3 regions of the Salinicoccus sp. Marseille-QA3875 genome follow, and region 2 is predicted to be linked to each of the others. Evidence: predicted binding sites of a transcription regulator. Region 2 holds the regulator's gene; each other region holds the start of a gene.
The links. The regulator LexA, encoded in region 2, represses DNA repair genes until DNA is damaged. The targets are predictions, from matches to a motif close to CGAACATATGTTCG.
Positions count from the first base shown of each region.

Region 1: a site for LexA is predicted at 3,783-3,796, ahead of ACY8DT_RS02630 (YolD-like family protein). Genes of this name have one in related genera too.
Region 3: a site for LexA is predicted at 6,240-6,253, ahead of parE (DNA topoisomerase IV subunit B). Genes of this name have one in related genera too.

Region 1 is NZ_CM143103.1:492,331-503,146, forward strand. Features, by position in the region: gene ACY8DT_RS02610 (MFS transporter) at 1-1,146, shown strand, start outside; gene ACY8DT_RS02615 (cysteine hydrolase family protein) at 1,151-1,702, shown strand; gene ACY8DT_RS02620 (manganese-dependent inorganic pyrophosphatase) at 1,758-2,681, shown strand; gene ACY8DT_RS02625 (alpha-amylase) at 3,419-3,703, opposite strand; gene ACY8DT_RS02630 (YolD-like family protein) at 3,841-4,218, shown strand; gene ACY8DT_RS02635 (bifunctional 5,10-methylenetetrahydrofolate dehydrogenase/5,10-methenyltetrahydrofolate cyclohydrolase) at 4,213-5,094, opposite strand; gene rpmG (50S ribosomal protein L33) at 5,261-5,410, opposite strand; gene ACY8DT_RS02645 (metal ABC transporter solute-binding protein, Zn/Mn family) at 5,662-6,603, shown strand; gene ACY8DT_RS02650 (hypothetical protein) at 6,651-6,824, opposite strand; gene ACY8DT_RS02655 (secondary thiamine-phosphate synthase enzyme YjbQ) at 6,989-7,387, opposite strand; gene ACY8DT_RS02660 (DUF2188 domain-containing protein) at 7,460-7,876, shown strand; gene ACY8DT_RS02665 (NAD/NADP octopine/nopaline dehydrogenase family protein) at 7,925-8,989, opposite strand; gene ACY8DT_RS02670 ((deoxy)nucleoside triphosphate pyrophosphohydrolase) at 8,986-9,402, opposite strand; gene ACY8DT_RS02675 (iron-containing alcohol dehydrogenase family protein) at 9,443-10,549, opposite strand; gene nagE (N-acetylglucosamine-specific PTS transporter subunit IIBC) at 10,644-10,816, opposite strand, start outside.
Region 2 is NZ_CM143103.1:2,379,031-2,389,846, reverse strand. Features, by position in the region: gene ACY8DT_RS12110 (DUF2621 family protein) at 1-44, shown strand, start outside; gene ACY8DT_RS12105 (CcdC family protein) at 41-526, opposite strand; gene ACY8DT_RS12100 (cytochrome c biogenesis CcdA family protein) at 541-1,245, opposite strand; gene ACY8DT_RS12095 (ABC transporter ATP-binding protein) at 1,334-3,097, opposite strand; gene ACY8DT_RS12090 (ABC transporter ATP-binding protein) at 3,090-4,871, opposite strand; gene ACY8DT_RS12085 (hypothetical protein) at 5,008-5,166, opposite strand; gene ACY8DT_RS12080 (YneF family protein) at 5,240-5,482, opposite strand; gene tkt (transketolase) at 5,554-7,539, opposite strand; gene ACY8DT_RS12070 (DUF896 domain-containing protein) at 7,553-7,789, opposite strand; gene ACY8DT_RS12065 (hypothetical protein) at 7,858-8,103, opposite strand; gene lexA (transcriptional repressor LexA) at 8,245-8,859, shown strand; gene ACY8DT_RS12055 (CAP domain-containing protein) at 8,913-9,911, opposite strand; gene panC (pantoate--beta-alanine ligase) at 10,022-10,816, opposite strand, start outside.
Region 3 is NZ_CM143103.1:2,704,318-2,715,133, forward strand. Features, by position in the region: gene ACY8DT_RS13800 (DUF1002 domain-containing protein) at 1-273, shown strand, start outside; gene ACY8DT_RS13805 (alanine/glycine:cation symporter family protein) at 315-1,769, opposite strand; gene parC (DNA topoisomerase IV subunit A) at 1,835-4,246, opposite strand; gene parE (DNA topoisomerase IV subunit B) at 4,239-6,224, opposite strand; gene plsY (glycerol-3-phosphate 1-O-acyltransferase PlsY) at 6,441-7,025, shown strand; gene acnA (aconitate hydratase AcnA) at 7,093-9,798, opposite strand; gene mscL (large conductance mechanosensitive channel protein MscL) at 10,053-10,424, shown strand; gene ACY8DT_RS13835 (YfcC family protein) at 10,599-10,816, shown strand, end outside.

The sequences.
Region 1 (10,816 bases), 880 kb from region 2:
TCTATCATAGTATGTATTTCCGGCTTTTCCCAAGGACTGCTTCTGCCTTTGATTTCATTCATATTTGAAAACCGTGGCATCTCTCCGACATTAAGCGGTCTGCATGCTTCCGGACTTTACATCGGAGTGTTCGTATCTGCACTGTTCATCGAGGCACCGCTTAGAAAATACGGGTACCTTCCAATGATCATTGCAGGCGGTGCCACTGTCGGCATATCACTGTTCTTATTCCCTTTTTTGGAAAATATATGGATCTGGTTTGTGCTGAGGCTGATTATCGGGGTGGCGGATAATGTGCTCCATTTCAGTACGCAGACCTGGCTGATCCAATCGACGCCGCCTGAACAGATGGGCAAAATCATTGCTTTTTACGGCCTGTTCTTCTCATTCGGCTTTATGGTCGGCCCGAAAGTCAGTGAGCTTGTCGTCATCAACGAGGCACTGCCGTTCATTGTCTCAGCGGTGCTGACCATGATTGCCTGGCCGCTCATATTCCTTCTGCCGGGGGCACGGGAGGAACGGCCGGTCGATGCCGGTGTGCCGAGCAGTTTCTTCAATACTTTGAAAAACTTCAAAGCGGTGATCATCACAAGCTGGGCATGTTTCCTGCTGCCGATGCTGTTCGGTATTTTCGAAGGCTCTTTGAACACGAACTTTCCGGTTTTCGCTCTCAGGAATGATTTTTTAGTTTCTGAAGTGACGTGGATTCTGCCGATGTTTTCTTTCGGCGCGATACTGCTCCAGGTGCCGATCGGCATTTTCGGTGACAGGGTCGGCCGCGGCAGGCTGATCAGCATATTGCTGGTGCTCGGCCTCGGTACTTTTTCACTTATGGAAGTCTATGACGATTCGTTTACCATGCTGATGGTTTTATTTGCTTTAGCGGGCATTTTTGTCGGTTCGATGTATTCTCTCGGCATCAGCTATATGGCGGATATGACGCCGGATTATAACCTGCCGGCGGGCAATTTGATTGCCGGCATGTCCTTCAGCATCGGCAGCATACTCGGTCCTGTGATCGGCGGTGCGGTCATTACGGGAACAGACGGCGCAATGTACTTTTTCTTCTTCGTCATTGCGATTTTGGCGGTTTTTATTTTGAATATTGTTTTTATGATCTCAAAAAGAAATTATGTAAAGGAATGATGATATGAAAAAAGCACTTTTGGTCATCGACTACTCTTACGACTTTGTGGCGCCGAACGGAAAATTGACTGCAGGAGAACCTGCGATTGCGCTGGAAGAGAGTATTGCCGATAGAATTGATGCGGCTGATAAAAATGACGAGGATATATTTTTCATGATGGATCTTCATTTTGAGAATGATACACATCACCCGGAACACAAGCTGTTCCCGCCGCACAACATTGCGGGGACTCCCGGCCGTGAGCTGTACGGCGAAGTTTTGGAAAAATATAAAGAAATCGAAGGTCAGAATAATGTGTTTTACCTGGATAAGACACGCTACAGCGCGTTCAGCGGCACACCGCTCCACCATCTTCTGCAGGAGCGCGGTATCGATACTGTCGTGCTGACGGGTGTCGTGACGGACATCTGCATTATGCACACGGCAGTCGAGGCATACAATCTTGGGTATAACATCATCGTGCCGGAATCATGTGTCGCTTCGTTCAATCCCGACGGACACAGAGTCAGCATGGAGCACTTTAAAAATACCCTGGGTGCAACAGTTGAACCATAGCAAGTACAGATTTCTAATGTTAAAATAAAATTATCATATTTTGAAAAGGAGTTTCATAATGGCAGTTAAAATTTTTGGACATCAAAACCCGGATACGGATACCATCACTTCTGCAATCGTACTTGCAGATATTGAAACTAAATTAGGAAATGATGTGGTGGCTGCGCGTCTTGGCGAAGTCAGCGCAGAAACACAATATGCACTCGATCACTTCAAAGTCGGCGCACCTGAACTGATTGAAAGTGTCGGCGAAGGCGATGATGTAATCCTGGTCGATCATAATGAATTCCAGCAGTCCGCTCAGAATATTGGACAGGCAAACATTTTAAAAGTTGTGGACCACCACCGTATTGCGAACTTCCAGACAGAATCACCACTCTACTACAGAGCAGAACCTGTCGGATGCACAGCTACCATCCTCCACAAAATGTATAAGGAAAATGATCTTGAGATCAGCCGGGAAATGGCCGGGCTCATGTTATCTGCAATCATTTCCGACACGCTGCTTTATAAATCACCGACAACGACTGATGAAGATTTGGCAGCAGGCGCGGCCTTGCAAAAAATCGCTGAAGTGGACCCGGAGGAATATGGTATTGAAATGCTGAAAGCAGGCGCTTCAACCAAAGACAAATCAGCTGAAGCACTGGTTACCGGCGATGCGAAATCATTCGAGATGGGACCTAAAACTACACGCATTGCACAGATAAACGTTGTCGATGTGGACGAGGTGCTGGCCCGCAAAGCAGAATTGACCGAAGCGGTGGAAAAAGAAATAGAAGCTGAAGGCTATGACCTGTTCGTACTCGTCATCACAAACATTTTGGAATCAGATTCAACAGTCATCGCACTCGGAGCAGATGCCAGCGTCGTCGAAAAAGCATTCGACGTATCACTCGATGAAGATACAGCATTATTAGAAGGCGTTGTTTCCCGTAAAAAACAAGTTGTACCGAATATTACGAAAGCACTGGGATAAGAGAGTTTTGGAGTTTGGAAGTTTGGGACCGGACAGAAATCGCGATTATAGCGGTTCTGTCCGGTTTTTATTTATCGAACCGGATGGAAATGACCGCGTGCCCGATTCTGTCCGGATTTCTGAGTGGATTACGGATGGGATACTGGATCGGAGCACTTCCATCCATTTTTCCACTCTTTTTCCGGACAGAATATTGCTTAGTGGGCTGACTGTCCCTTTTTGTTCAAGTATATTCGTAAGCTTTGAATGAATACATCAACATCGTGCGATTCCGACATCCCATTTCTCACGACACACTCCAAAATCGGCATCATCGTGCGATTCCAGCATCCCATTTCGCACGACACACTCCAAAACTGGCAGCATCGTGCGATTCCAGCATCCCATTTCGCACGACACACTCCAAAACCGGCATCATCGTGCGATTCCGGCATCCCATTTCGCACGACACACTCCAAAACTGGCAGCATCATGCGATTCCGACATCCCATTTCGCACGACACACTCCAAAATCGGCATCATCGTGCGATTCCGACACTGCAGATCTGCCACAGACATACCTGCAATGGCCTCACCAGTGTGAATCTCCCCTGAAAACACAAAAAAGAAGCCGATGCTCGGCTTCTTCTTTACATTGGAAGGCTATTTCCAAATAATAGTTGAAAGAATGAAAAAATGGTATGTCAATAATATAACATCAATTATCAGAAAAAACAATCTATTTTAAAAGTTTTTTATTATTCCGTAATCTTGCTTAAAATACTCGTTCTTCCCTCTTGCAGCTTTTCCTCTGAACATTCTCCTGAGATTTCATATCCGTAGTTGCCAATCGCATTGCTGAAGGATACTTCATCTATGTAATTTGTCAGCCCGGCCTCTTCAAAACAGGCTGGGTGCACAGTGACTTTCAATGTGTGATCGACGATGACTCTTTCTGTGTCGCTCGTCTCGGGCGCGACCGGTAAAACGAGTATTAAAACCACTGCTGCCAATAATATGATTAATACGATTAACTTCTTCATACTGTCACCTTTTTCTGATTGCTACGTTCATTTTAACATGATTTTTCAATAGGTAAATAAAACCCCGCCCTTGATTAATCGAACATACGTTCGTATAATGTAGGTAATTGGAAAATACAAAAGAGAGAGGGATTGTCATGGATTATCGTGATATGCCGAGAGAATCGCTGAATTCAAATATTCCAGAGGGCCGTGGCATGATCAAATGGGCGCCGTTTGCCACGATGCCGGAGCAATTTGAAAATGTCCGGAAACTGCAGGAAGATCAGGTGAAAATCCAGCGTCCCGAGTTGTCTGACGACCGTCTTGATGAAATCGACCGTACATTAAAAAAAGCACTTGCCTTAAAAAGACAAGTGCAGATCGAATATTATTATGACGGTCACCGTTTTTCCGTACGTTTGAAAATCATCTCTGTTGATGTCTGGAGTATGCTTGTCGTCGGTGAGAGAAATGATGACGGAGAGATGGTATTCATCTCTTTCATAGATATTTTAAATATTATTATGCTATGACAGCTGCTTGTCCAGGAAAAGCACAGGTTCTTTCTGGTAATCTGTTGCCAGCATCAGGTGATATGCAAGTACTGTCGTCGTGATTGCACCAATTCCTCCTGGAACCGGTGTGATATATGATGCTTTATCCTTGACTGCTTCATAGTTGACGTCTCCGACGAGCTTGCCTTCATCATTGAAGTTGATACCTACATCGACAACGATGGCACCCTCTTTTACGTGCGGTTCATCGATCAGGTTCACTGCTCCGGCCGCACTGATGATGATATCTGCGTTTTCACATTTTGCTTTCAGATCATCCGTATACAGGTTGCATGTCGTCACTGTCGCCTCCTGGTTCATGAGCAGGATGGACAGCGGCTTGCCCACAACGGCACTTGCACCCACAACAGTCACATTTTTACCTTTTAGGTCGATATCGTAAAACTTCAGCATTTCCATGACCGCAGCTGGTGTCGCAGGCTCAAGACGATCTTTTTCTTTAGTGATGAGTTTACCCATATTATCCGGTGTCATACCATCGATATCTTTGACCGGGTTCATGATTTCAACTACACGCTTCATATCGATATGCTCTGGAATCGGCTGAAGCAGTAAAATACCGTTAATATCATAATCTTCATTGATTTCTCTGAAACGGCTCAGGAAAGCTCTTGCCGAAACGTCTTCAGGAAAAGAGAAACGCTCTGTTTCAATACCTAATTTTTCAAAGCGTTTAACAGCCGCGTTTTCATAAGAAACCGAATCGGACAGGTTGCCTACTCTGACAAAAGCAATTTTAGGTGTAATACCCAGACTGTGTGATTTGTCAACGACCTCTTTGATCTCTTGTGATAATTGGGCGGCTACTTTCTTACCATCCATTATTGTAGTCATTTTTTGTACTCCTTTTCCAATCGTTATTTTAAGTCAATTGTATCATATATATACAGCATTCCTATTAAAAACATGCAACTGGGACACATCCCGGCTCGCCCGGGTTTTATTCCATAAAAAAAGGATACAGCATCTCTTTAATAAGATTTTGTACCCCTTCAAAATACTATTTTGTTTCACGGTGTAACGTGTATTTGTTTAATCTTGGGCAATATTTGTTCATTTCAATACGCTCAGGATTGTTTCTTTTGTTTTTAGTTGTAATGTAGTTGCGGTCACCACATTCAGTGCAGGCTAAAGTAACATTTACTCTCATCAATATTCCCTCCTATATAAGTTATTTAACGTGAGGTCTATCTCCTAATCAACTGGCCAGTTGATCACCTAAATCAATAGATGATTGGTATATTTTAAGACCCTCATTTTAGTCACCAATCTATTCTACATTCTTTACAATATTTTTTCAACTGATATTATTAATAAATTCATTAAATAATGATTGATTAATCGTAACTGTTACGATATAATTTTAAAACGTAATGATTCTCATTTAAAGGAGCCTGCATATTGAACAACTTTTTAAAAGTTATGACAACACTTATGTTATTGATATTCCTTGCTGCATGCAGTGATGAAGAAGGCAGCACCGAGGAGTCCGCTGAAAACATTGAAATTTATACGACAGTTTTTCCATTGAAAAGTTTTGCAGAACAGATCGGCGGTGACAGCGTCGAGGCACATACCATCTATCCGAAAGGTGTCGACGTCCATACTTATGAACCCACCCAGAAGGATATGATAGATTTTGCCGAAGGCGACCTCTTCATCTATACATCAGATGAATTCGACCCCGTAGCCGGCAGCATTAAAAATGCCGTGGGTGAACACAGCGCATTTCTGGCAGCAGCGGATAACATTGAAGATGAGAATCTGATGGAGCATGAGCATGATCATGAACACGATGATCACGCCGAACATGACCACGGTTCCACCGACCCCCACGTCTGGCTGGATCCGGTCCTCGCAAAGTCCATGGCTGAACAGATTAAAGATAAGCTGATTGAACTGAACCCTGACGCAGCATCAATTTATGAAGAAAACTATGAAACTTTGACTGCGGACCTCAGTGATCTCGATGAAGAGTTCGCACATGTGACCGAAGACACCATCCGTGACAGTGTCTATATTTCACATGAGTCCATCGGCTATCTCGCTGACAGATACCATTTTGAACAGGTGGCGATCAACGGCCTGAATAATGATGAACCCAGCCAGCAGGACCTGACCAGGATCGTTGACAGCATCGAGGAACAGAACATCAAATATATTCTGTATGAACAGAATGTCACTTCAAGCATTACGGATACCATACAGAATTCCACTGATACAGAGCCGCTTGAATTCCATAACCTTTCAGTGCTGACCGATGAAGATGATGAAGATTCGACTTATCAGTCCATCATGCGTGAAAATATTTCAATTCTCGATCAGGCGCTCAACGACGAATAAAAATACCGTACACATGAGTCTGCACCACTCACGTGTACGGTTATTTTTTATTGATTGAATTTAAGCCCTTCCCTTTTCAGCTGTTCCGTGAATTCCTTGATTTCATCCACATCTTTTTTCAGAAGGAAAACGATGATTGCAATTCCTGCTGCCAAAACCGCCAGTCCAATAATAAATAACTTGAACACCAGACCAATCAATCCTTTAATAAAATCCCACATCTTCAAAAACCTCCATTATAAATATTAATTTTGTAAATAAAAGGTAAAGAAACTATAGACAACCATTCGAAATAGGGTTAAAATGTAAATAGTTACATAAGTGATATTTCCTAATATATCCCCTGCATTCTTCTCCTAAGAGATTGCAGGCTTTTTTATTTTCATCAGCCTTCTATCACTTTGAAATGGACTTTTCTCGTCCTTGGACCATCAAACTCCGCAAAATACAGGCTCTGCCATGTACCGTAAATGATTTCACCGTTATGCACAATCAAAGTCTCACTTGCACCGACAAGAGAAGATTTCATATGCGAGTCCGAATTCCCTTCTGCATGCTGATATTCCTTTTTATTGTCAAAAGTCTTTTCCATCCCGTAAACCAGATCTTTTGTGACATCCGGATCTGCATTCTCATTGATCGTGATTCCAGCTGTCGTATGCGGCGTAAAAATCGTGATGATGCCATTACTGATCCCGCTTTTCTGCAGCACTTCCGACGCCAGGTGGTCAATATTGACGAATATATTCCGTGCAGATGTTTCAACATTGAAAGTAAAAAACATTTCGGCCTCCTCAATTAGAAATAATCTATTTGGGTATAATAATACTAGAATATTTAAAAGGAGTGTACTAACTTGGCTTATACTATGAATGATTATCCGGATTCCCTCAAAAATCTGGAACGTCTGGAACGCAGAAAAGCGATCGACATCATCAATGCGATGCTTGAAGACGGCTACGATGAGAACCGCGCGATTCCAATCGGTACTGAGCAGGCACAGGAATGGTACAAAAATGCATCAGACGAAGATCTGAAGAAGTTGGAGAATAAAAGTCTCCAAAAGCATGATGACGATGACGACAGCCGCGGACCGGAACTGATTGATAATGACGTCGAGGTGTACTTCGAGGATGACGAATGGAAAGTGAAAACAGTCGGTGCCAAGCAGGCGAGCGCGACTTTTGATAAAAAGAAAGATGCGGAAAAGAGAGCGAAAGAAATTGCCGACAACCGCGGTACGGACGTCAAAGTCCACAATAAAAATGAATGATAAAAAGCACTCAGAAAATCTGAGTGCTTTTTTGGCGGATAACAATATTTAAACCTGCCCGTTCAAATCCTTGCCTGCATCAAGGCCGAGTCTTTCGAGCGTGAGCGGATTTTTGAAATACTCATCTTCCAGCATCAGGCGTGTCAGGTGGATGATTGAATCGATGGTCGGTGTCTTCACATCGACCGCTTCTGCGATGCTCTGCCAAAGCATCAGGCCGTTCGTCACATCTTCTACGATATAGCGGTTTTCAAGATGTGTCGGCCCGAGCAGATCTTTTAAGATCGGGCTCGTATTATACTGCTCCTGCAGTGACGCACCCTCTTTGAAATACTTGCTCCGGATCGAGCGTTCAGATTTATCCACCGCATCGAAGTCCAGCGCTTTACAAATCTCCTGGCGTTCCACGTCGATTTCTTCAATCACTTTTATCGTATGCTCTGTCACACCGTCTTTATACAAATAAAATTCATCGCCATGGTTGTCGATAAATCCTGTATTTAAAATGGCAGGCGCCGGATGGCTTTCCGGGTTGCCGTTATTGAGTGCGGGCTCCATGATATTTTTCGCCGGCACGAAGCAGTCATAGAGTGTATCCAGCTTTTCAAGCATGATTTCTGTGTTTGCAGCAGGATACGCACTGAACAGATTGTGTTCACTGTAAAGAATGACTTCCGCTTCGTTTGCCGTGTAGTCATATCTTGCCGCGTACGTCAGTGACATCGATTCACCGATATATACTTCAAGCTCCGGTCTTGTTTCTTTTAAATAATGATGGATCAGAATGCTGAACATGGAGCTCGCACCGTTGATGTAAATCATCTGTCCATCTTTTAGATGCGGTCCGATTTCTTTGAATATCTCAAGCAGAATATTTGTCGGCAGACATGTCATGATGACATCCGCATCTGCTACAGCAAGTTTAGGGTCCTGTGTATATTGATGAAAGTTTACCAGCTTGCCTTTAAAACTTACATTTCCGTCTATGATGTTGGGATGTGGATCTTTCAGTGCACTTTTTGAATGGTATAAAGTGACTTCATGCCCTTTCTCCGTTAAATCTGCTGCGGCGACAATGCCGCCATTGCCTGCGCCTATAATTGCGACCTTCATTTATTTATAGCTCCCTTGTAGTTTTGGATCAATTCGATGGCAGGTATATCTGCCGGCGCCCAGTCGAGCACACCGATATTTTCCCGGCTCATCCATTTCATATCAACATGTTCCAGCAATTTGATGTCACCGGAAAGTATTTTTGCGTAATAAGTCGTGAGTTCCACGATGCCGAAATCATATTCGTAAACTGTCGTCGTAATTTTATCCAGGACGTCTATCTGGCACTCCATCTCTTCATCCAGTTCGCGCACAAGCGCCTCGGTTTCAGTCTCGTCCTCCTCTACCTTCCCTCCCGGGAATTCCCATTTCAATGCCAGGTTCTTACCTTCAGGCCGCTGGGCGCACAATATTTCATCATCAGAATTCAAGATGACCGCACCGACGACTCTAATGTACTTTTTGTCCGTCATTTTTCAAACCCTTTTCTATTTTTCGACCATTATACCAAACTTACTTTCCACTTAAAAATTGTACGACTTCCTCTTTGCTCAGCTGGGCGATGTTGTTCTTCATGTTCGGCGCTTCAAAGCTCCGTTCTGCAATCGTCTCTATATCCGCACGGCCAATACCCAGCTCTTTGAACGTCATCGCAAGCCCCATCTCACTTTTCAAGCCGTTAAACCGTTCGCTTAAAGCTTCGGCATCAGAAAAACCGATCATTTTCGCATGCTCATTCAATCTTGGATCCACGTCCGCATTGATGACGAACCATTCATCCATCGTAAATGCACAGGCTTCCCCGTGCGGCACATCGTAATTCGAAGTCAAGTAGTAGCTGAGTGCATGGGCGGCAGAAGTTCCTGTCTGTGAAATTGCGACACCTGCCATCATGCTTGCGAGCGACATGTTTTCACGTGCTTCAATGTTCATCGGTTCATGGAATGCAGCCGTCAGATTTTCAAATGCAAGTTTCGCTGCGGAAACGGCCAGAGCATCCGATAATGGATTGCTGTTGACTGAACCGAGACAATCCAGTGCGTGGCACAGCACATCGATTCCGGAAGTTGCAGTAATCCCCGAAGAGCAGGTCAGTGTCAGTTCAGGATCGACAATCGCCACTTCAGGGTACAGCCCCGCCCCGATCAGCGGGACTTTTAAGCCATTCGTCTTATCACTGATGATACTTGCAGCGGTCACTTCTGAACCAGAACCACTCGTTGTCGGAATCGCAATCAGCGGCAGACCACGGGTGAAATCCGTGTGTTCGAGCAGGTGATTGATATCAATGCTCTCTAAATAAACGACACCCGCTGCCTTTGCAGCGTCCATCGTCGAACCGCCGCCGATCGCAATGAGACAATCCGCTTCGTGTTCTTCCATGACATTGACGATTCTCTGCACGTTGTCGAGCGTCGGATTCTGCTCGATATCCGTCACGACGTCTTTGACTTTATCCCCCAATTGAGATTTGACCAGCCGGTCCAGTCCGTTATCAATCTGTGAATTCGACATCACAATGATGTAAGATGAATAATCATTATATGATAGAATATCATTCAATTCTGAAAAAATCCCCTGTCCAAAATGAATCTGGACCGGGTGCTGAAATGAAAACATACACGCCCTCCCCCTTTTCTTAAGTCTTATACTATCACTTTTAATCTCATTATATTTAAAAAAGCACCTCAGGAAGAGGTGCTTGAAATTCAATCTATACCATTTTCTTCATCTCTTCGGCGACATGTTCCACTTCAGTGCCGACGACAACCTGGATATTGTTTTTGCCCGGTCTGACGACACCGTGGATGCCTGCTGACTTCAATTGCCCTTCATCAACTTTTGACTCATCATTGACGTTGATGCGGAGACGCGTTGTACAGTAGT
Region 2 (10,816 bases):
TCTCCATATTTGAACAGACAGAAAAAGTAAAGCAGCTAGGCTAGACAGCCTGCTGCTTTTTAAATTGCTTAAATTTTATAAACATGGACAGTCTCCATATGACGATCATGACGAACGCAAGAAGAAAGAACATGCCGCCGATCTCACCGGGTGAAATCGTCATCGATAATATCGACTTCAAAGATGTCCGGATGATCAATAAGGCCAGTAAAATACCGATGAACCATTTTGAAGGTTTGACGAAGAGCTGGTCGTCCTTCTGTTCATACTTCGTTGTAACGACAAGCAGCACTGAGAAAATAAGGCCGATTATAAGCGCTTCAAGTATCTCTGTAGCTGACAGCCTGAAATATGGAAAGACGAACATCAATGCACCGGTCGACATCATCACAGGCGGTATCAATATCTTTTTAACCGACAAAGGACTTTTTGAAGCCTTCTGCCGGACGAATATGACACCGATGCCCATAAAGACTGCCATGATTGAAGCCAGTGTGAATAAAAGCATTTCTATATCAATATTCAATGTATCATACCTTCTTAAAATCCTTGGAAATCACCAAATAATGGCTGTAACCAAATAATAATCTGAGTCAGTCCGTCAAAATACAGCAGGATTCCCATCAAAATCATCACAACGCCGCCTGCTTTCATGATGGCGTTTGAATATTTGAGCATCCAGCGTGTTTTTGAAACAAAGAAACTGAGGACAAAGAATGGGACTCCAAAACCTAAACAATAAACAATCATCAACACGAGTGCATTACTCGGTTCTGTTGCACTCATTGCAAATATCGCACCGATGATCGGGCCGTTACACGGTGTCCAACCGGCCGCAAAAGCCATACCGATCAAAATGGAACCAAAAAATCCCGCCGGCCGGTTTTTGAAGTTGACTTTTCTGTCTTTCATTAAAAATTCAAACTTCAGTACACCTGTGATGACCAGGCCGAACACTACAATCAATATTGCACCGATCTGTCTGATCAGGTTGCCGTATTCTATGAATATTCCGCCAAAAAAGGAAGTTCCGAATCCAAGCGCAATATATATTAAACTGAACCCTATCAGGAAAAATAACGTATGGAATATGGCACGGGCATTAAATTTCTGATTTTCAACTTCGTTGTAACTCATCCCGGTTATGTATGAAACGAAAGCCGGGAAGACGGGTAGCACACAAGGCGATACAAAACTTAGTACGCCTGCTCCGAATGCCAGTAAAAAGGTCACTTCACTGCCCACATAAATACCCCCTATTCAACTGTATTTTATCAGAGATACAGCGGTTTAGGGGGTTTTATTTAGAATAAATTATGACATTTGAATGGACTTATCCGTTTTGAAGCAGATACATCTTATGATAGATGCCTGCCGTCTCCAGAAGTTCCTCGTGAGTCCCTCTTTCGACAATTTCCCCTTTGTTCAGAACAAGAATCAGATCGGCATCCTGTATGGTTGAAAGTCTGTGGGCAATCGCAAGTGTCGTCCGCCCTTTTCTCATCACATTGAGTGACTTTTGAATCTCCTCTTCAGTTTCCGAGTCTATGTTTGCCGTCGCCTCATCCAGAATCAGAATTTTCGGCTCCACAGCGATGGTTCTGGCAAACGCGATCAGCTGTCTTTCCCCGCTTGAGAAAGTGCTGCCCTTCTCCAAAACTTTATGGTGATACTGATTGGGCAGTTTCTCGATGAAGCTGTCCGCTCTGACAAATTCACCTGCCGCTTTGACCTGCTCAAAAGTCATCGTCGGATGATAGAGCTTAATATTGGACTCGATCGTCCCGTAAAATATAAATGGATCCTGAAGCACGAGACCGATATTTTCTTTCAGTTCGGACTTCGGCATCTCTTTAATGGACTGTCCATCAATCAAAATTTCACCATGCTCGAATTCATAAAACCGCATGAAAAGATTGATTATGGAACTTTTTCCGGAACCCGTGTGACCGACCAGAGCAATCGTTTCCCCGGGCATGGCTGTAAAACTGATGTTTTTCAGCACATCCACTTTACCGTCATAGCTGAAAGTGACGTTGTTGAAATCAATCCGGCCGTCGATAATTTTATTATCCGGATTTTCCTTTTGGGCAGGCTCCAGTGTACCGTCATCAATCAGTCTGAACACACGGCTCGCTGCGACTAATGCCTGCTGGAATATACTCAAATTCTGACTCACCTGATTGATCGGTTCAAAGAACCGTTCCATGTACTGGATGAATGCAAAAATCAAGCCTGCTGTAATGGACCCTTCAAAACTGAGCAGTCCGAAATAGCCTAAAATGACTGCGATGGCCAGTATTTGGATCATGCTGATTGCCGGTCTTAATAATAACCCATCCAGACGCACGGTTTTCATATTATATTCATAATGGTCTTCATTGATTTCTCTGAATTCTTCCTGCAATCTGTTTTCCTGATTAAACACCTGAATGATTTTCATACCTTCAATGGATTCCGATAACTTTGCGTTTAAATCAGATAATAACTGTCTTGCATGAGAAAAGAATATCGCTGAATACTTACGGTAGACCAGCATGATCAAAAATATCAGCGGCATGAATATAAGGGCTATGAATGCCAGCCTCACATCCAGCACGAACATCATTACATAGCTTGAGGCCATCATGAAAAATGCCATTAGAAATGTGGCAAACACACCGATGAACATCTCCACTATCGCTTCAGTGTCGTTCGTAAGACGAGACACGATGCTCCCACCGGGCACTTTATCAAAATACTTCATGCCTAGTTTACCTATCTTATTGAAAGCATCGATTCTAAGCTGCTGAATCACTTTGAATGCCAAATACTGAAATAAATATATATTCATGTAGGTCGTGATAGCACCGACAATCTGCACGATAAGAAATATTGCAATAAGCACAGTCATATCCCGCTCGGGAAATACGGCCGGTGTCAAATAATCATCAATGAACACCATTACCAGGTACGGAACGACCATCCCTGCGACAGTGGACAGGACGAGCATCACAAATGCCAACGCGATGATGCCTTTGAAAGGGAAGGTATATGTGAGCAGCCGGAGGAGGACCTTCAGTTGATCGCGTGCAGTCAAGTTGACTGTATCATTCATATGACTCATCCCCCTTCACTAAATCATCTAATTCATCCGTCAAGTTTTGACGGAGTGCCTGCTGTTTATGCGTTTCATAATACCAGCCGCCCGCATCCAACAGCTCCTGATGGGTGCCGCGTTCAACGATGGTCCCTCGATCCATGACAATGATCAGGTCCGCCTTCGATACTGCACTGATTCTGTGTGCTGTGATGATATTCGTCTTGCCTTTTCTGACTTTTGAGATATTTTGTAAAATGTTAACTTCTGTTTCGGCATCGACTGCAGACAGCGAGTCATCCAGAATCAACACTTCCGGATCCGTGATGAGCGCTCTTGCGATGGAAATCCGCTGCTTCTGTCCGCCGGACAATGATACACCGCGCTCCCCTACAACAGTTCCGTAGCCTTCAGAAAAGCCGAGTATATCTTCGTGTATATTGCTCAATCTGCTTGCTTCATGAATGACCTCGTCATCCAGATCAGGATTACTGAACGCAATGTTTTCCCTGATAGTTGTCGAGAAGAGGAAATGATCCTGCGGTACATATCCGAACTGCGCACGTAGATTTTTAATGTTATAGTCCTTTAAACTTACATCACCGTATGTGATATCATTCGGATTGTTCGTATCAAATTCACGCAGTAACAGTCTGATGATGGCACTCTTACCTGAACCGGTCCTGCCGACAATACCCACCGTCTGCCCTTTATTTATGTCAAAGTCGACATCGCGAAGCGCTACTTCATTGTCTCCCGGGAAGTTGAACGAACCTATATTTAATCTGATATCCCCGTCGGGAGCGTCCTCGATCAGATAATCATGACCGATATCATTTTGTGTATGCATGATTTCTTCGATTCTTTCATATGAAGCACGTCCGCGCTGCACAAGATTGAAAAACATACCCAGCGCAAGTAGCGGCCATACCATCATTCCAAGATAAGTGGTAAACGTAATCAGCTGTCCCAAAGTGATTTCATCAGATAGAACCATCTGGGCACCAAAGATGATTGCAAGAAAATAACTGGTTCCGATAACAAGCGTAATCGTCGGATCGAACAGTGCATCAATCTTTGACACTTTCAAATTCTTTTCTACAACATCATCGCTGAGTGCTTTGAAATCTTTCTGGTCACTCTCTTCGTAACCGAATGTTTTAGTCACTTTAATGCCCGCAATACTCTCCTGAGTCTTATCATTCAATTCACTGAAAGCAGCCTGTGCTTTTCTGAATCCTCTGTTTAAAAGCTTTCCGTAGTAACTTGTCAAAACGACCATGAAAGGCAGCGGTATCATTGTAATCAAAGTCAGCTTCGGGCTGATAGTGATGGCCATGGTGATCAGTACCGCCCCGCCTGTTATGATTGAATCCGCTATGGTCAAAATACCGGGCCCGGCCGTATTTTGAACAGCACGGATATCATTGGTCGCATGAGCCATCAGGTCCCCCGTCCTCCGCTTCTGATAAAAATAAGGACTCATATGAGAGAACTTATCATACATTCTTTTACGTAATATTTTGCCCAGCCGGTGACTCGCACCGAAAATCAAAATTCTCCAGTAATATCTGAATATGTATGTAAAAACTGCTGTAACCAATAATACAGCGATAAATATCGTCAAACCCCTTGGCGTCAGCGTATCTTCAGTAATGCCGTCTATCACCATTCCGATGATCTGAGGCGGTATCAGCTCCATCAATGCAACAAGTATCAGCATGAATATACCGAATATATAGCTGTTTTTCTCCTGTTTAAAAAACCACCACAATTTTTTAAAGACTTTCATTCTTAATCCCCCATTTGCCTTACATCCACATCTCTCCCACTAAAATTTTACCATATATTTCGAAATATGAAATACTTACAAAGTCGTAAACATAAAAAAGCATGCTGTAAATTTCACAGCATGCCTGTATTTTATTCTACTCGGAGAATGACACTTTATCGAATCTGACTCCGCCGGTCGGAGCGATGTCGATGTCCCTGACCCACTTCCGATCAGATTTGACGGTGCCGAAATTGACCTTCAAATCGAAATCACACATCGAATTCGATTTGACAATGCCAAATTCCAACTTCAAATCGAACTCGAATCCAAAAACACAAAAAACCGCCGATCCTCTTTCGTAGACCAGCGGTTCACAAATACTATCGTTATTTTTTAGCGCGCTCTTTCTGAGAGCCTGCGTTTTTATTCATCATACTCATCATCTGATTCACTTTTTTCTGCGATGGTTTCTGACCCATCTGCATCATCATCATGCGTAGCATATCTTCATTTATCGGCGGGTTTTTCTCCAAGTAATCCATCATATACTTTCTCGCAAGAAAGAATCCTAAAGCTAAACCACCAACAAGTGCAACGATAACGATGAGTATCCAAATCCATGTAGCCAAGCGACTTCACCTCTTTCTCCGTACATAAACCATTATATAGTTTATCTTAAAATCATTAAATTTTCAACAAACTATTTTTCTAAAACGGTTCTCATCACTTGTTCTACTGTGAAACCATATTTTTCAACTACGATGTCACCAGGGGCACTTGCTCCGAATGTATCAATCGTCAATAATTTGCCGTCAATGCCTGTAAATTTGTGCCAGCCGAGGCTCGCAGCCATTTCTACAGCTGTTCTGTTTTTAATATCTTTGTTCAGAACACTATCTATATAATCCTGATCCTGCTTCATGAATGCCTGCATATTAGGAATGGAAGCGACTTTGATGTTAACGCCCTGTTCTTCCAACTTCTTCGCTGCGTTCACTGCAAGTGAAACTTCACTTCCTGAAGCGAAGACGATTGCATCATCACCTTTATCATAGATGATATAACCGCCGCGTTTGACACCTTCATCGACTGCTTTGTAATCCACATCAGTCACTTCAACATCCTGACGTGTCAGAATCAATGCAGTCGGTGTATCTGTGGATTCAATGGCAACTTTCCATGCAGCTCTTGTTTCATTGCCGTCTGCCGGACGTATTGTATTCAAGTTCGGAATTGCACGTAAACCGGCCAGCTGTTCGACTGGTTCATGTGTCGGACCGTCTTCGCCCACTGCGATGGAGTCATGCGTCAATACATAGGTCACAGGAAGTTTCATCAGTGCGCTTAAACGGATTGCCGGTTTTAAATAGTCGCTGAATACAAAGAATGTTCCGCCGTAAGGCTTGATGCCGCCATGTGCGGACATGCCGTTCAATGCGGCTGCCATTGCGAATTCACGCACACCGAACCAGATATTTTTACCGGCATAATTATCTTTGCTGAAATCTTCTTCACCGCTGACAGAAGTTTTATTACTTCCGGCAAGGTCAGCTGCACCGCCGAACAATGATGGGACTGATTTGGACAATGCCTGAATCATGTCTCCTGAAGTGCCGCGTGTCGCTTTTTTAGTGCCTGCATCATATTTTGGCAGCTCTGCGTCATAATCAGCAGGTACTTCTTCGTTGATTGCTGCGATGAATTCAGCATGTTTTTCCGGTTCATCTTTACTGTATTCCTCAAGAAGATTTTCCCATGCCTCCTGAGTTTCATTGCCGCGCTTATTCAATGATTCATTAAAGCGTTTATAAACATCTTCCTCAACATGGAAAGTTTTCTCAGGATCTAAACCGTAATATTCAAATGCAGCCTGACGTTCTTCACTGCCGAGCGGCGCACCATGTGCATCACTCTTACCGGATTTGTTGGGCGCACCGTATCCGATGACAGTTTTCACTTCGATCATTGCAGGCTTATCCGCTTTTTTGGCATTGTTTATCGCCTGGTCGATCTCTTCCAGGTCGTTACCGTCTTTTACCAGCTGATAATCCCAGCCGTATGCTTCAAATCTCTTTTTAATATCTTCGGAGAAGCTTTTATCCAAGTCGCCATCAAGTGAAATATCATTGGAATCATAAAGGACAACCAGATTGTCCAATTTCAAATGACCTGCGAACGAAGCTGTTTCGTGAGAAATCCCTTCCATTAAATCACCGTCACTCACAAGTGCATAAGTGTAATGATCAACCACTTTATAATCTTCAGTATTATATTTAGCGGCGAGATGCTTCTCAGCCATAGCCATACCGATACTCATAGCAAAGCCCTGCCCCAGAGGCCCCGTTGTAATTTCCACACCTTCAGTGTGTTTGAATTCAGGATGTCCTGGTGTTTTGGACTCATATTGTCTAAAGTTTTTAATTTCTTCAAGTTCAAGTCCACCTGATAAATGAAGTAAACTGTAGATCAGCATTGATCCATGCCCCGCACTGAGCACAAAGCGGTCACGGTTGAACCAATCCATTGAATTCGGATTGAAGTTCAGATGTTTGCTCCACAATGTGTATGCCATAGGTGCAGCACCCATCGGCAGTCCAGGGTGACCTGAATTTGCTTTTTCAATTGCATCAATTGAAAGTGTACGGATAGTGTTAATTGCTAATTGATCAGTATTATCAAAAGCCATCTTAATATCTCCTCTATTTTCTAATATTTTTCTCTCGTTGAATTGATTTTAACTTTTCCGGAGTCACGTCACTGCCTTCGGGGTCGATGACTTTAGTCTGTTCAACCTGGGCTTTGAATGATTTGCGGAAAGTTTTCAAATACTCTTGTCTTAATTCCTGTTGTTCAGTTGCTTCCGGCTTAGTCAGAGTACCATTTTTCTTTTTCTTCGCAAGTTCATTGATGCGATCGAGTTTTTTCTTTTCAAGCATGAAAATCAATCCTTTCCTATATAATTTAACACAAAAAAAAGTATGAGTACATTCTCATACTTAAATAATTATTTTCCCATAGTGACGGACTTCATATCACTATCAATTTCCTCGGTGGTCAACATCTTTTCTTCAATAATTTCATCTAATGCGTTCGTATCGTGTTCGATTGCCATTGTTTCATTGTGTACTTCTTGTGTATATATATTATCAGAATGTGCGTTCTTTCCATAATTGTTAGAATAGATATATATTGTGCCGATCATCACTACTGCTATGAATAATAAAGAAAAACCTTTGATTTCTTTAAACATCAGTCATCCTCCTCGAACATTTGTTTGTAATCAAATATTAACAGAACACTTGTTCTCAGTCAAGTGTTTAGCGAACAAACGTTTGTAAGATGTCCGAACTTATGCTATCATTATAAATAATAAAGGGCTGGAGGTCTTACTATGAAAGAAATCAGTGACAGACAGAAACAGATCTATCAATATATAAAAAGAACAGTTCAAGAAAAAGGTTATCCACCGAGTGTCAGGGAAATTGGAAATGCAGTAGGTTTGCAGTCCAGTTCCACCGTACATGGACACCTCGCAAAGTTGGAAGAGAAAGGCTATATCAGAAGAGATCCGACTAAACCGAGGGCGATTGAAATCGTCCAGGCGGAAAATCAGGCACATACTCCAGTAATTCAGGTGCCTGTCCTAGGTAAGGTCACAGCAGGTCTCCCTATTACGGCAGTTGAAAATGTTGATGAATACTTCCCTTTACCTGAACATTTTACAGCAAACCATAACAGTGAAATATTCCTGCTCAATGTAGCCGGGGACAGTATGATCGATGCCGGCATCTTTGATGGGGACCGGGTCATCGTCCGGAAACAGAACATCGCCCATAATGGTGATATCATCGTAGCAATGACCGAAGAGGACGAAGCGACTGTTAAGCGGTTTTATAAGGAAAAAGGATATTATCGTCTGCAGCCTGAAAATACTGCACTCGAACCGATCTACCTCGACAGTGTGACTGTCCTTGGAAAAGTGGTCGGTCTGTTCAGAGAATTTTAAAATTTAAAAATCATTATAATAAAAATAGATTCGTCCGGAGAATCCGGACGAATCTATTTTTTAATGTAATTCTCTGTATAATAAGGGACCTCTTCATCATTATATTCAACACCGATACCCAAATGTGTATATTTATCATTCAGCGTATTCACTCTGTGTTCTTTAGAGTTCATCAGACTGTGATGTGAAAATATTGGCGAAGTATGGCCCATGGCAATATTTTCTCCTGCGAGTCTATAAGATACTTCCAAAGATTCAATTCTGCTTTTTAAAGTACTTCCGTCAGGTGACTCGTGGGAAAAAAAGTCATTTTCCGACATATCTCTGCTGTGCCCTCCGGCTGCTTCACTGACCAAGTCCTCATGTTCCAATGGGGCCACACCATATTTTTCCCTTGTCGCATTGATCAGATGATAGTTTAATCGTTCGTTATCTTTTTCAGGCGGATGATTATACATTGTGTCGCTGTGCTTCATCTCTGATTTATCCACTGTCAGAAGCCCGTTGACTGCATCTTCCTCATACACATCATAAAAGAAATAGACATACTTATCATTGATTTCAAAAACATCATATTCTTCATTTTCCACTACCAGATGTTTTCCGCCCTTATCAACCGTTTTTACAGGATGATCGTAAATTTCTCTTATAGTTTCACGGTCCATATCTTCTATATTGATAGAGTCGATGGTCACTTCATCATCATTAGTATAAAGTCCTGTAATTTCTCTGTCGTTCACTAGAAGAATATGAAAGATATCATTTTTATCCATGATATGAAATTCTCCGGAAAATTCACTGTCGATGACAGCATTGACATCTTCAGCTTCAGCTTCAAATCTTTCCCCAATATTGTATTCAATCGAATATGACTGTGTACTGTTGACCTGCTCTATTTTAGAAGTATCATAGTTTGGCAGCACATACAGATTCAACCATTCGTTGGCATAACTCTTATTTAATCCATTTTTAAAATTATATGACTCAACGGCTGGGTACAAGAAAAATAAAACCAGCAGTAACATTAAAAATGCGATTGTTTTTTTAAACATGGCTTCACCTGCTTCAGTCTTCAGTATTGATTAAAAATCAATTCATCAAAAATATCCTGTCGCTCTTATTCCGTGTAATTTTCATCAACAATATCATTCTCTTAATAATTCTATTCATTTATTTTCACCATCAGATTATCGATTAATCTCGCTCTTTCAAATTGTACAGCAATGAATATTATAACATTCGAGACAACATACGTCATTATTCCCAGATCGGGATGGCTTAAAATTTGAACGTCATCCACCGTACCCGAAGTATTTTCATTAATGTGAGCGGTGATCTGTTTCAATATTTCTTCAACATCCCTTTCGCCGCTCTGAATCAGTTTATTGCCGAGCTGCAAACTTTTGTAAACATGAGGAGCTTCGAGCAATTCCTGCTCATTCAAGTTCGTGTTTCTGCTGCTTTTGGCAAGTCCTGTTTCTTCACGTTCTGTTTCCACTGCCAGAATCTCTATATCATGATTGAAATCTTCTATCATCTTCTGGACAATCATCAGCTGCTGCCTGTCCTTCTCGCCAAAGGTGACATAATGCGGCTTGATGATATTAAACAGTTTATTGACCACGGTCACGACGCCTTCGAAGTGTCCCGGGCGCTTAACACCATCAAGTACGTCTGCCATACTTTTCAACGAGATTTCGAGTTCCATTTCTTCAGGATACATCTCATGCACTTCAGGATGGAACACATAGTCAACCCCATTTTCCTTCAGCAGTTTAAGATCCTGATCCAGGTTCCTGGGGTAGTTGTCAAAATCTTCATCAGGACCGAACTGCAGAGGATTGACAAATATGCTGACCACTACAGTATCACCATGCTTTTTGGCTGCCTCGACCAGCTTCAAATGGCCGCTGTGCAAATAGCCCATAGTCGGAACCAGGGCTATTTCACCTATATT
Region 3 (10,816 bases), 330 kb from region 2:
ATTTTATCCCAGGATCAGATCGACCGCATCATTGTAATCATAATGAACATTCAGGACTCCGGAATATTCTCCGGTGAAGAAGCGGACAGATTAATCGAATCATCACGCAACCTGGTGGACCAGATCACTTCAAGCGATGCCTTCAGCGACGCACAGGACAGAGCAGAAGAAATTGGACAGGAAATACAGGAATCAGGCGCCTGGGACTCATTCGTCACAGCGCTCCGCAACTTCTTCAACAATATCGTTGAATTTTTCAGAAACTTATTTTAAACAGAAAATGACCGCACACAAAAAATGTCTGCGGTCATTTTTTATTTTTCTTTTTCAATTTTGTCGTAACGATCCCTGCCCCATTCTCCGATACCGTGTTTGTCGATATCGACATTATCTATATAAAAGACAGGACGTTTGCCGGCTTTCAGCTGGTCTGAATAATCTTTCGATACTGTAAAGACAATCTTGCTCAAGCCAATGATCGCCACAATATTTGTAACTGCCATCAGAGCCATGAATACGTCTGCAGTGTTCCATGCAAGCGTAATATCCATAACCGCCCCGATGTAAACCATGGCAATGACCAGCACCTTGAATACAAACAATACAACCGGATGTTCTTTTATGAAGTTGATGTTACTCTGTCCGTAGAAATAATTCCCCAATATCGAGCTGTAAGCAAAAAGTAAAATGATAATTGCTATAAAAACAGCACCGAAATCACCCATTTGGGCCGACATGGCTGCCTGTGTTACTTCAATGCCCTGGGTTGCATCTTCACCGAAGCTCAAATCAGTGTACATCAAAATGATAACTGCAGTCGCTGTACAGACGATCATCGTATCAAAGTAAACACCCAAAGACTGTATCAGCCCCTGCTTCACAGGATGGCTGACGGCGGCTGATGCTGCTGCATTCGGCACAGAACCCATTCCTGCCTCATTCGAAAATAACCCACGTTGGAATCCGTTCAAAATCGCTGCACCCACAGCACCTGCAAAAGCTTCCTGCAGACCAAACGCGCTTGCAAAAATCTGACCGATCATAGGAAGTACCAGATCATAGTTAATAATCAATATGAAAATTACAACAGCAAGATAAATAGTGGCCATAATCGGTACAATATAACTCGTTACATTCGCAATTCTTTTGGCACCTCCAAAGATGACTGCAGCTGTAACAACAGCGAGAATAATGCCGATGATATTACGGTCGATACCGAAAGCACCATTATATGCAGCAGCGATGGTGTTCGCTTGAAGCCCGTTGAATGCAAACCCGAAAGTGATAGTAATTAAAACAGCGAAAAACACAGCCAGCCATTTCTGATTCAGCCCTTTATCCATATAATATGCAGGACCACCGCGAAAACCGCCTTCTTTGTCTTTCACTTTATACAGCTGGCCCAAAGTGGATTCAAAAAATGCAGTCCCTGCACCGATGAACGCAATGACCCACATCCAGAACACAGCACCCGGGCCCCCGAGCACGATTGCTGTTGCCACCCCGGCAACATTACCGGTGCCGACACGGGAAGCGGCACTGATTGTAAACGCCTTAAACGCGGAAATACCTTTCGTGCCGTCAGGCAGCGTCTCAGGTTTATCTTTTAATACTGTGAACATTTGTTTAAGCCATCTGAGCTGAACAAAACGAGAGGATAAAGTGAAATAAAGTCCTGCAACGATCAGAATTCCGACCAGAAAGTCCCCCCACAGCAAATCATTCATGACTCCAATGACGTTTTCAAAAGCACTGATGAAATTTTCCATTAAAAAAAAGCCCCCTTTATGTTAATGAATTATAACATTGGGAGCTGAAAATAAAACTATTATTTTTATATATTATCATCAAAATGTACATCGATCACTTCGCCGAACTGATCTTCATCCACTACAAACGAACCGTTCACATATTTTCCTGTAACCCGGATATCTTTACCTCTGATCATCGAATTATTGGATTCAGAAACAATGACTGCATTGATATTACCATCGAATAATTTCGCTCCGACAAGTCGGTGCGGTTTTGATTTTATTTCTTTGAGCAGCATTGTACCGACCTGTGCACGGGCCCCTGTTTCAAATATAGATAGATCCGTGCGTTTGGCAGCGCCCCTGTTGGATACTGTAAGCAAATACCTTTCATCCTTGATGAGGCCTGCAAAGATGATTTCATCATCCTTCTTCACATTCATCGCTCTGACACCCTGCGATCTCAGACCTGTCGGATTGACGGCATCCAGTCCGTATTTCAATGTCAGACCTTTTTCAGTAACGAATAAAATCTCCTCTGTCCCTGTGACGGAAGTATCTACATCGACCACTTCATCACCTGCTTTCAGGTTCATATAGACGATCGGTCTTTTAATGCGTACAGCCTCGAACAATGATAGTTCACTGCGCTTGATCTGGCCATTTTTCGTGGTGGAGACAACCGTGAGGGTATCGTTATAATCTTCGACCGTCATTGCGAATATCGGCATTTCATGCGCTTCAATCTTGAAGCGGCTGGACAGATGGACCCCATGGTCTTTCCAGCGGATATCTGGTATTTCATTTACAGGAATGATTAAATAATTCCCCAGGTTGGTGAATACCAGTAATTGCTGAAGTGTATGAGATTCATTCAGATATATCAGGAAGTCGTCATCTTTCATGCCGATTTCCTCAGTTTCACTCGCATTGAAACTTCTTGGACTCGTCCGTTTAACATAGCCGTCTTTCGTCAGGGAAAGAATCGTTTCTTCCTGAGGAATCAGAAGTTTCCTATCCAATTCTATATTTTCAATCTTATCTTCAACTTCAGTCAGTCTGTCAGAACTGTATTTCTTTTTAATGTCCCGGAGTTCTTTTTTAATGACCGCTAAAAGTTTCTTCTCATCATTTATGATTTCATTCAGCTGATTGATTGTATAATCGAGCTCATTATGCTCCGTTTCCAGCTCCACAATATCAGTATTTGTCAGACGGTAGAGTTGAAGCATGACAATCGCTTCTGCCTGAGCTTCAGTGAAATGGAATGCCTCGATAAGATTTTCCTTGGCGTTTCTCTTATTTTCAGATTCTCTGATCAGACGGATGACATCATCCAGTATCGAAAGTGCCTTCATCAAACCTTCGATGATGTGCATGCGCTTTTTCGCCTGCTCCAGTTCAAACTGGGAGCGGTTATGGATGACTTCTTTCTGGTGATCGATATAGCTCGTTAAAATCTCTTTCAGCCCGAGCAGCTTCGGCGCTCTGCTGCTGATTGCAACCATGTTGAAGTTATACGCCACCTGAAGATCTGTGCGCTTGTACAAGTAATTGATAATGCCATCGATGTTCGCATCTTTACGCACTTCTACAGCGATTCTCAAACCCATCCTGTCGGTTTCATCCCTGACTTCCAAAATTCCGTCGACTTTTCTGTCCGCACGGATTTCATCAATCTTTTTAACAAGATTTGCCTTATTCACTTCAAATGGCAGCTCGGTGACGGCAATCAGTTTTTTACCGCCGCGGAGTTCTTCAGTTTCAACTTTCGAACGGACGATGATTCTGCCGCGTCCGGTTTCATAAGCTTTTTTCAATTCCTCCTTACCCTGGATGATGCCGCCGGTCGGAAAATCCGGACCTTTCACTATTTTAAGCAGTTCATCAATTCCGACTGTCGGTTTATCGATGACTTTCAATGTCGCATCGATGACCTCACCCAGATTATGAGGTGGAATATCTGTTGCGTACCCCGCTGAAATCCCTGTGGATCCATTCACCAGTATATTCGGAAAACGAGCCGGCATAACAGTAGGCTCAACATCTGTGTCATCAAAATTGTTCATGAATTTCACTGTGTTTTTATTGATATCCCTAAGCATTTCGTTGGAAAGTTCAGCCAGTTTCGCTTCAGTGTAACGCATTGCAGCAGGCGGGTCGCCATCCATGCTCCCGATGTTGCCGTGGATCATGATGAGCGCTTCTCTCATCTTCCAGCCCTGGCCCAGACGGACCATGGCATCATAGATGCTCGACTCACCATGCGGGTGATAGTTGCCGATGACGTTACCGACGGCTTTCGCACTTTTACGATAGTTTTTATCAAATGTATTGCCTTCCCGGAACATCGCATAGAGTATGCGTCTTTGAACGGGTTTCAGGCCGTCTCTTACATCCGGGATGGCACGGTCCTGGATGACGTATTTACTGTACCGTCCAAAACGGTCGCCAAGAACATCTTCAAGTTTCAAATTCTGAATGTTTTCAGTCAATATCGTCGCCCCCCTCGTCCATATGATCGATTTCTTCATTTTCCAATATGCTGTTCTGGTCTTCTAAAGTAAAGCTGACATTCGATTCGATCCATTTACGGCGAAGTTCGACATTGTCTCCCATCAATGTAGTCACACGTTTTAAAGAAAGTGCCTCATCATCGATCGAAACCTGGATCAACGTCCGCGTTTCAGGATTCATCGTCGTTTCCCACAATTGTTCAGCCATCATCTCACCAAGACCTTTATATCTCTGCAGTTCGACTTTCCCGCCCATTTCTGACTCGGCCGACTCCAATTCCTCTTCGGTCCAGACGTAACGCACTTCATCTTTTTTCCGCCCTTTTTTCTTCAATTGGAATAAAGGCGGCAATGCGATATAAATTTTTCCGGCTTCAAAAAGCGGCCGCATATAGTTGAAAAAGAAAGTAAGCAACAGCACCTGGATATGTGCACCGTCCGTATCGGCATCGGTCATGATGATCACTTTATCGTAATTGGAATCTTCGACTTTGAAATCTGTCCCGACACCCGCACCGATTGTGTGGATGATGGTATTGATCTCTTCATTTTTAAAAATATCTTCAAACTTAGCCTTTTCCGTATTGATGACTTTACCTCTGAGCGGGAGGATTGCCTGGAACTTACGGTCTCTGCCCTGTTTGGCAGAGCCGCCGGCCGAATCGCCCTCAACAAGGAAGAGTTCATTCTTTTTGGCGTTTTTACTTTGAGCTGGTGTAAGCTTGCCTGACAGCAGTGTATCCTTTTTACGGTTTTTCTTGCCGTTCCTTGCTTCTTCCCGTGCTTTTCTTGCTGCCTCACGGACATTCCTTGCCTTAATCGCTTTTTTAACCAACTGGCTGCTTAACGTGCCGTTCTCTTCCAAATAGAATGGCAGTTTCTCGACAAGGGTTGATTCGACAGCAGCCCTCGCTTCATTCGTTCCGAGCTTGCTCTTAGTCTGACCTTCAAACTGGAGCTGGTGTTCAGGAACTTTAATCGAGACGATGGCGGTCAAACCTTCACGGATATCATTGCCGTCAAGGTTTTTATCCTTCTCTTTCAATTCTTTTATTTTTCTGGCATACTCGTTGAATGCTTTAGTAAAGCCGGTCTTAAAACCGATTTCATGAGTACCCCCGTCTTTTGTTCTGACATTGTTTACGAAAGAGATGATCGTCTCCGTGTACTGGTCATTATACTGGAAGCTCACATCAGCTTCGATCCCCTGATAATTCCCTTTGAACTGGACAATATTGCCAATTGAATCTTTTCCTTCATTCAAAAACTCGATGAAAGACTTCAAACCATCTTCATACTGGAACTCTTCAACTTTTTCGTCATCGCCGCGCGCATCGACGATTGTCACTTTTAAGCCGCTCAGAAGAAATGCAGATTCCCTCATCCTTTCAACGATCATTTCATAATTGAAAGAAGTACCGTGTTTGAAAATCCCCGTATCCGGTTTGAAAGTTACCGTCGTACCTGTTTTTTTAGTTTTGCCGGTCACTGAAAGCTTCTGATCGACTTTGCCGCCGTCCTTGAATCTTATTTCATGTATTTTTCCATCTCGGTGAATCTCTATATTCATCCAGTCACTCAAGGCATTGACCACTGAAGCACCCACACCATGAAGACCGCCTGATGTCTTATAACTGCCGGATCCGAATTTACCGCCCGCATGCAGAACTGTGAATATGACTTCAGGTGTTGTTTTTTTGGATGAGTGCATGCCAGTCGGCAGGCCCCGTCCATTATCTGTAATTGAAATACTGGCATCTTCGTTCAGTCTGATATTGATCTCATCACCGTAACCGTTCAATATTTCATCCACGGCATTATCAGCAATTTCATAAACAAGGTGATGCAGACCTCTCACATCGGTTGAACCAATATACATCCCCGGCCGTTTACGAACTGCGTCCAGACCTTCCAATATTTGAATTGAATCATCACTATAATTGTTCGTTTTTGACAAAGAGTAAACCTCCTACAAACATACGTTCGAATTTTTATCTACCTTACTATTTTTATATAAAAACGCAATCTTTGCAAGTCTCTGCTAAAAATTAATGACAAAATCACTAATTAGTTTACATAATATTATTATAGTAAACTAATGATTTTTTATCAATTTATAATATTTTATTTATATGGTAAACTATTAGTACCTGATAATAAAGGAGAGTCTAGAATGGGAAATATAATACTTCTGCTCATATTCAGTTATTTGATTGGCTCAATTCCATTTAGCTTACTCATAGGTAAAATATTTTATAAAGTAGATCTTAGAGAACATGGCAGTGGTAATATCGGGACGACAAACACTTTTAGAATTTTAGGCAAAAAAGCTGGAATTGTCGTATTGATTCTGGATATATTCAAAGGTGCGCTCCCAGTTTATATCACCATTCTACTGGCTATGGATATTCATATATTCATTCCGGGACTCGTCAGTGCGCTCGGTCATGTCTACCCCATCTTTTTGAAGTTTCGAGGAGGGAAAGCCGTTGCTACAGGTGGAGGTGCAGTGCTTGCCTACAATCCAATCGTCTTTATAATTTTAGTATCTGCATTTTTAATTACATTGAAATTGAGCAAATTTGTATCTTTATCGAGCATTGTAGCTGCAGTGGTATTGATCGTTCTTTCCTTGTTTTTACAGGATCCACTGTTCATGGCCTTTGCGATCGTACTTGGTTTTGTCGTCATCATCCGTCATATATCGAATATGAAACGGATTAAAGATGGTACAGAGTCAAAAATAACTTTTATGTAAATCGCTGTTAAAAACAAGATAACCCGGTGAAATCATATGATTTCACCGGGTTTTTCAAATGAATTGATTACTCACTTAATTTTTTTCTAAGTACCAGCGGTAAAATACCACCGTGACGGTAATAATCTACTTCCACTTCAGAGTCGAAACGTGCTTTGACCTGAATGACTTGAGCATTACCATCTGTATCAGTCACAGTAACATCGAGGATATCTCCAGGCTTAACTGTCTCGCCCACTTTGATATCAAATGTTTCACTGCCGTCAAGACCGTAGTCTTCAGCATTCTTTCCATCTACAAACTGGAGTGGAAGAACACCCATCATTACAAGGTTTGAACGGTGAATTCTTTCGTAACTTGCTGCGATGACAGCTTTGACACCCAGAAGATTTGTACCCTTGGCTGCCCAGTCACGGCTGGAGCCCATTCCGTAGTCGTCGCCTGCAACGACAACAAGACCTGTATTCTCTTCCTGATATTTCATAGCTGCGTCATAAATACTCATCACTTCACCAGTCGGCCAGTGAGTCGTGAAACCGCCCTCTGTACCCGGTGCAATCTGGTTACGGATACGAATGTTTGCAAATGTACCGCGAACCATCACTTCATGGTTACCACGACGGGAACCGTATGAGTTGAAGTCACGAGGAGAAACGCCCTGTTCGATCAACCATTTACCTGCCGGTGTATCTTTACCGATCGCACCTGCCGGTGAAATGTGGTCAGTAGTTACACTGTCTCCGAATTTACCAAGTACTCTGAGACCATTTATGTCGTTGATTGTACCCGGCTCTTTAGATAGATTTTCAAAGAATGTCGGGTTTTGAATGTAAGTTGATTCCGGCTGGAAATCATACATCGGCGCGTCAGTCGTTTCAATCTGGTTCCAAGTTTCATTGGATTCAAACAGGTTTTCATACTGTTTGCGGAAGAGTTCAGGTGTAACGTTGCTCATGACAGCGTCTCTTACTTCCTTGATTGACGGCCAGATATCTTTCATGAAAACATCATTTCCATCTTTATCCTGACCAAGCGGTTCTTTATTAAGATCGATATCAACAGTACCCGCCAGTGCATACGCAACAACCAGTGTCGGTGATGCGAGGTAGTTCGCTTTAACCAATGGGTGGATACGCCCTTCAAAGTTTCTGTTACCGGAAAGTACAGAAGATACCAGCATATCATTGTCGACGATTGTTTTTGTGATTTCAGGTTTTAAAGGTCCTGAGTTACCGATACAAGTCGTACAACCATAACCCACCAGGTTAAAGCCCAGCTCATCAAGGTATGGCTGTAATCCTGCATCTTCCAGATAGCCTGTAACCACTTTTGAACCTGGCGCCAGTGACGTTTTCACATATGGAGGCACTGTAAGCCCTTTTTCTACAGCTTTCTTCGCAATTAAACCTGCGCCCAGCATAACGTAAGGGTTGGAGGTGTTCGTACATGATGTGATTGCTGCGATAGCCAGGTCACCTGTTTTAAGCTCTGCTGTTGAACCATCATCGAAATGAACAGTACCGGTTTTGTCAAACTCGCTGGCATCAAGACCATGACCATGGTTGCCGCTCTCGGCAGTTACAGATTTTTCATATTCTTCTTTCATTTTAGAAAGTGGGATTAAATCCTGCGGACGCTTTGGACCGGCAAGTGATGGTTCCACAGTTGAAAGGTCCAGGTCGACGATATCTGTATATGTCGCTTCAACGTCAGGATCGAAGAACATATCGTTTTCTTTAAGGTATGTTTCAACAATCTCAATATGTTCTGCACTGCGTCCTGTCAGTTTCATGTAATCAAGTGTTTCCTGATCTACAGGGAAGAATGCGTTTGTCGCGCCGTATTCCGGTGACATGTTGGCGATTGTCGCACGGTCGGCAAGCGGCAACTCTGTTACACCGCGTCCGAAGAATTCGACGAACTTACCTACTACGCCGTGTTTACGGAGTAATTCGGTAACTCTGAGTGCAAGGTCAGTTGCTGTTGCACCTTCAGGTAAAGAGTTTTTCATACGCACGCCGATAACTTCAGGTACCGGGAAGTATGAAGGCTGCCCAAGCATTCCTGCTTCTGCTTCAATACCGCCTACGCCCCAGCCAAGTACACCAAGTCCGTTGATCATGGTTGTATGTGAGTCAGTACCGACTAGAGTATCCGGATAAGTAACAAGTTCATCATTTTCTTCTCTTACGTGGACAACATTTGCCAGGTACTCAAGGTTTACCTGGTGGACGATACCTGTTGCCGGCGGGACAGCACGGTAGTTGTCGAATGATTTTGTTGCCCAGTTCAGAAATTCATAACGCTCTGCGTTTCTTTCAAATTCAAGATCCATGTTTTTCTGAAGTGCCTGGTGAGTACCATATTCATCAACTTGTACAGAGTGGTCGATAACGAGGTCCACAGGTACTTCAGGGTTTATTTTCTGTACATCGCCGCCTACATCATCCATAGCTTTTCTGAGAGATGCCAGGTCGACTACTGCCGGTACCCCGGTAAAGTCCTGCAGGATGACACGGGAAGGTTTGAATGGTACTTCAGCATTGCTGAAGTTGCCCTCATCCCATTTCGCAAGCGCTTCAATATGTTCATCTTTGATTACTTCACCGTCGTACTGCCTTAAAACAGACTCGAGAAGTACACGGATTGAGTATGGCAATTTTGCCGTTTCTGAAAAACCTTTTTCTACTAATGTTTTCAAACTGTAATAGTTATACGTTTCATTATTTAAACTGAAAGTCTTTTTTGCATCAGTTTTGTAATTTTGACCCATTGTAAATTTGCCCCCTAAAATTAGTCTTATATATAGTATACCTGATAATCAAAGCTTGTAAACGGTTCACAATTCAAAGTATGATACGAATAATTAACGAATAATGATAACTAATACTTATTATTAAATGTGAGCAGCATAAATATTTATTATGTAAAAAATACAATAATACCACTTGTATTTACAACTCATTGGTGTATATTTGAAAAGTGGAATTATTACTTAATACACAAACTGATTTGGAGGAAAGAATTATGTGGCAGGAATTTAAAGATTTCATTTTACGGGGTAATGTATTAGATTTAGCTGTAGCAGTAGTCATAGGTGCAGCCTTCGGAAAAATTGTGGAAGCGCTGGTTGAAAACATCATCATGCCTACTATCGCATTGATATTTGGAGATACTGACTTTGCATCCGATTGGGTCTACATGGGCATCACTTACGGCGTTTTCATTCAAGCAATCATCGACTTTCTGATCATTGCAGCTGCAATCTTTGTATTCATCAAAGTGGTCAATAAGCTGACTAAAAACAGATTCGTCGAAGAAGAGGAAGAAGATGAGCAACTCGTACTGTTAAGAGAAATCAGAGATTCATTAGTAAAAGACAACAAACCGAATAACTAGAAAAAACCGGCAATTGCCGGTTTTTCTTTTTCCTTTTTATCCCTTCCGCCTGATCATATTCAGATTTCATGCTTCTGAAATTGAAAATGGTATACAAATAAGTAAATCGTTACGATATACTTAAAACGTACATTTACTTACAGGAGGCTGATTACTATATTAAAAAACATTAAAATGCCGCATGCATTCGTACTGATCTACGCGATTGTGATTGTGGCCGCCATCGCGAGTTATATCATCCCTGCCGGTGAGTATGACCGTTATGAAGATTCAGAAGGCAGACAGGTCGTCGATGAAACGACATTTACATATATTGATCAAAATCCTGTTGACTGGACACAGATTTTCACTGTCGTCCCGCTTGGCATGGTCGATGCTGCAAGTATCATATT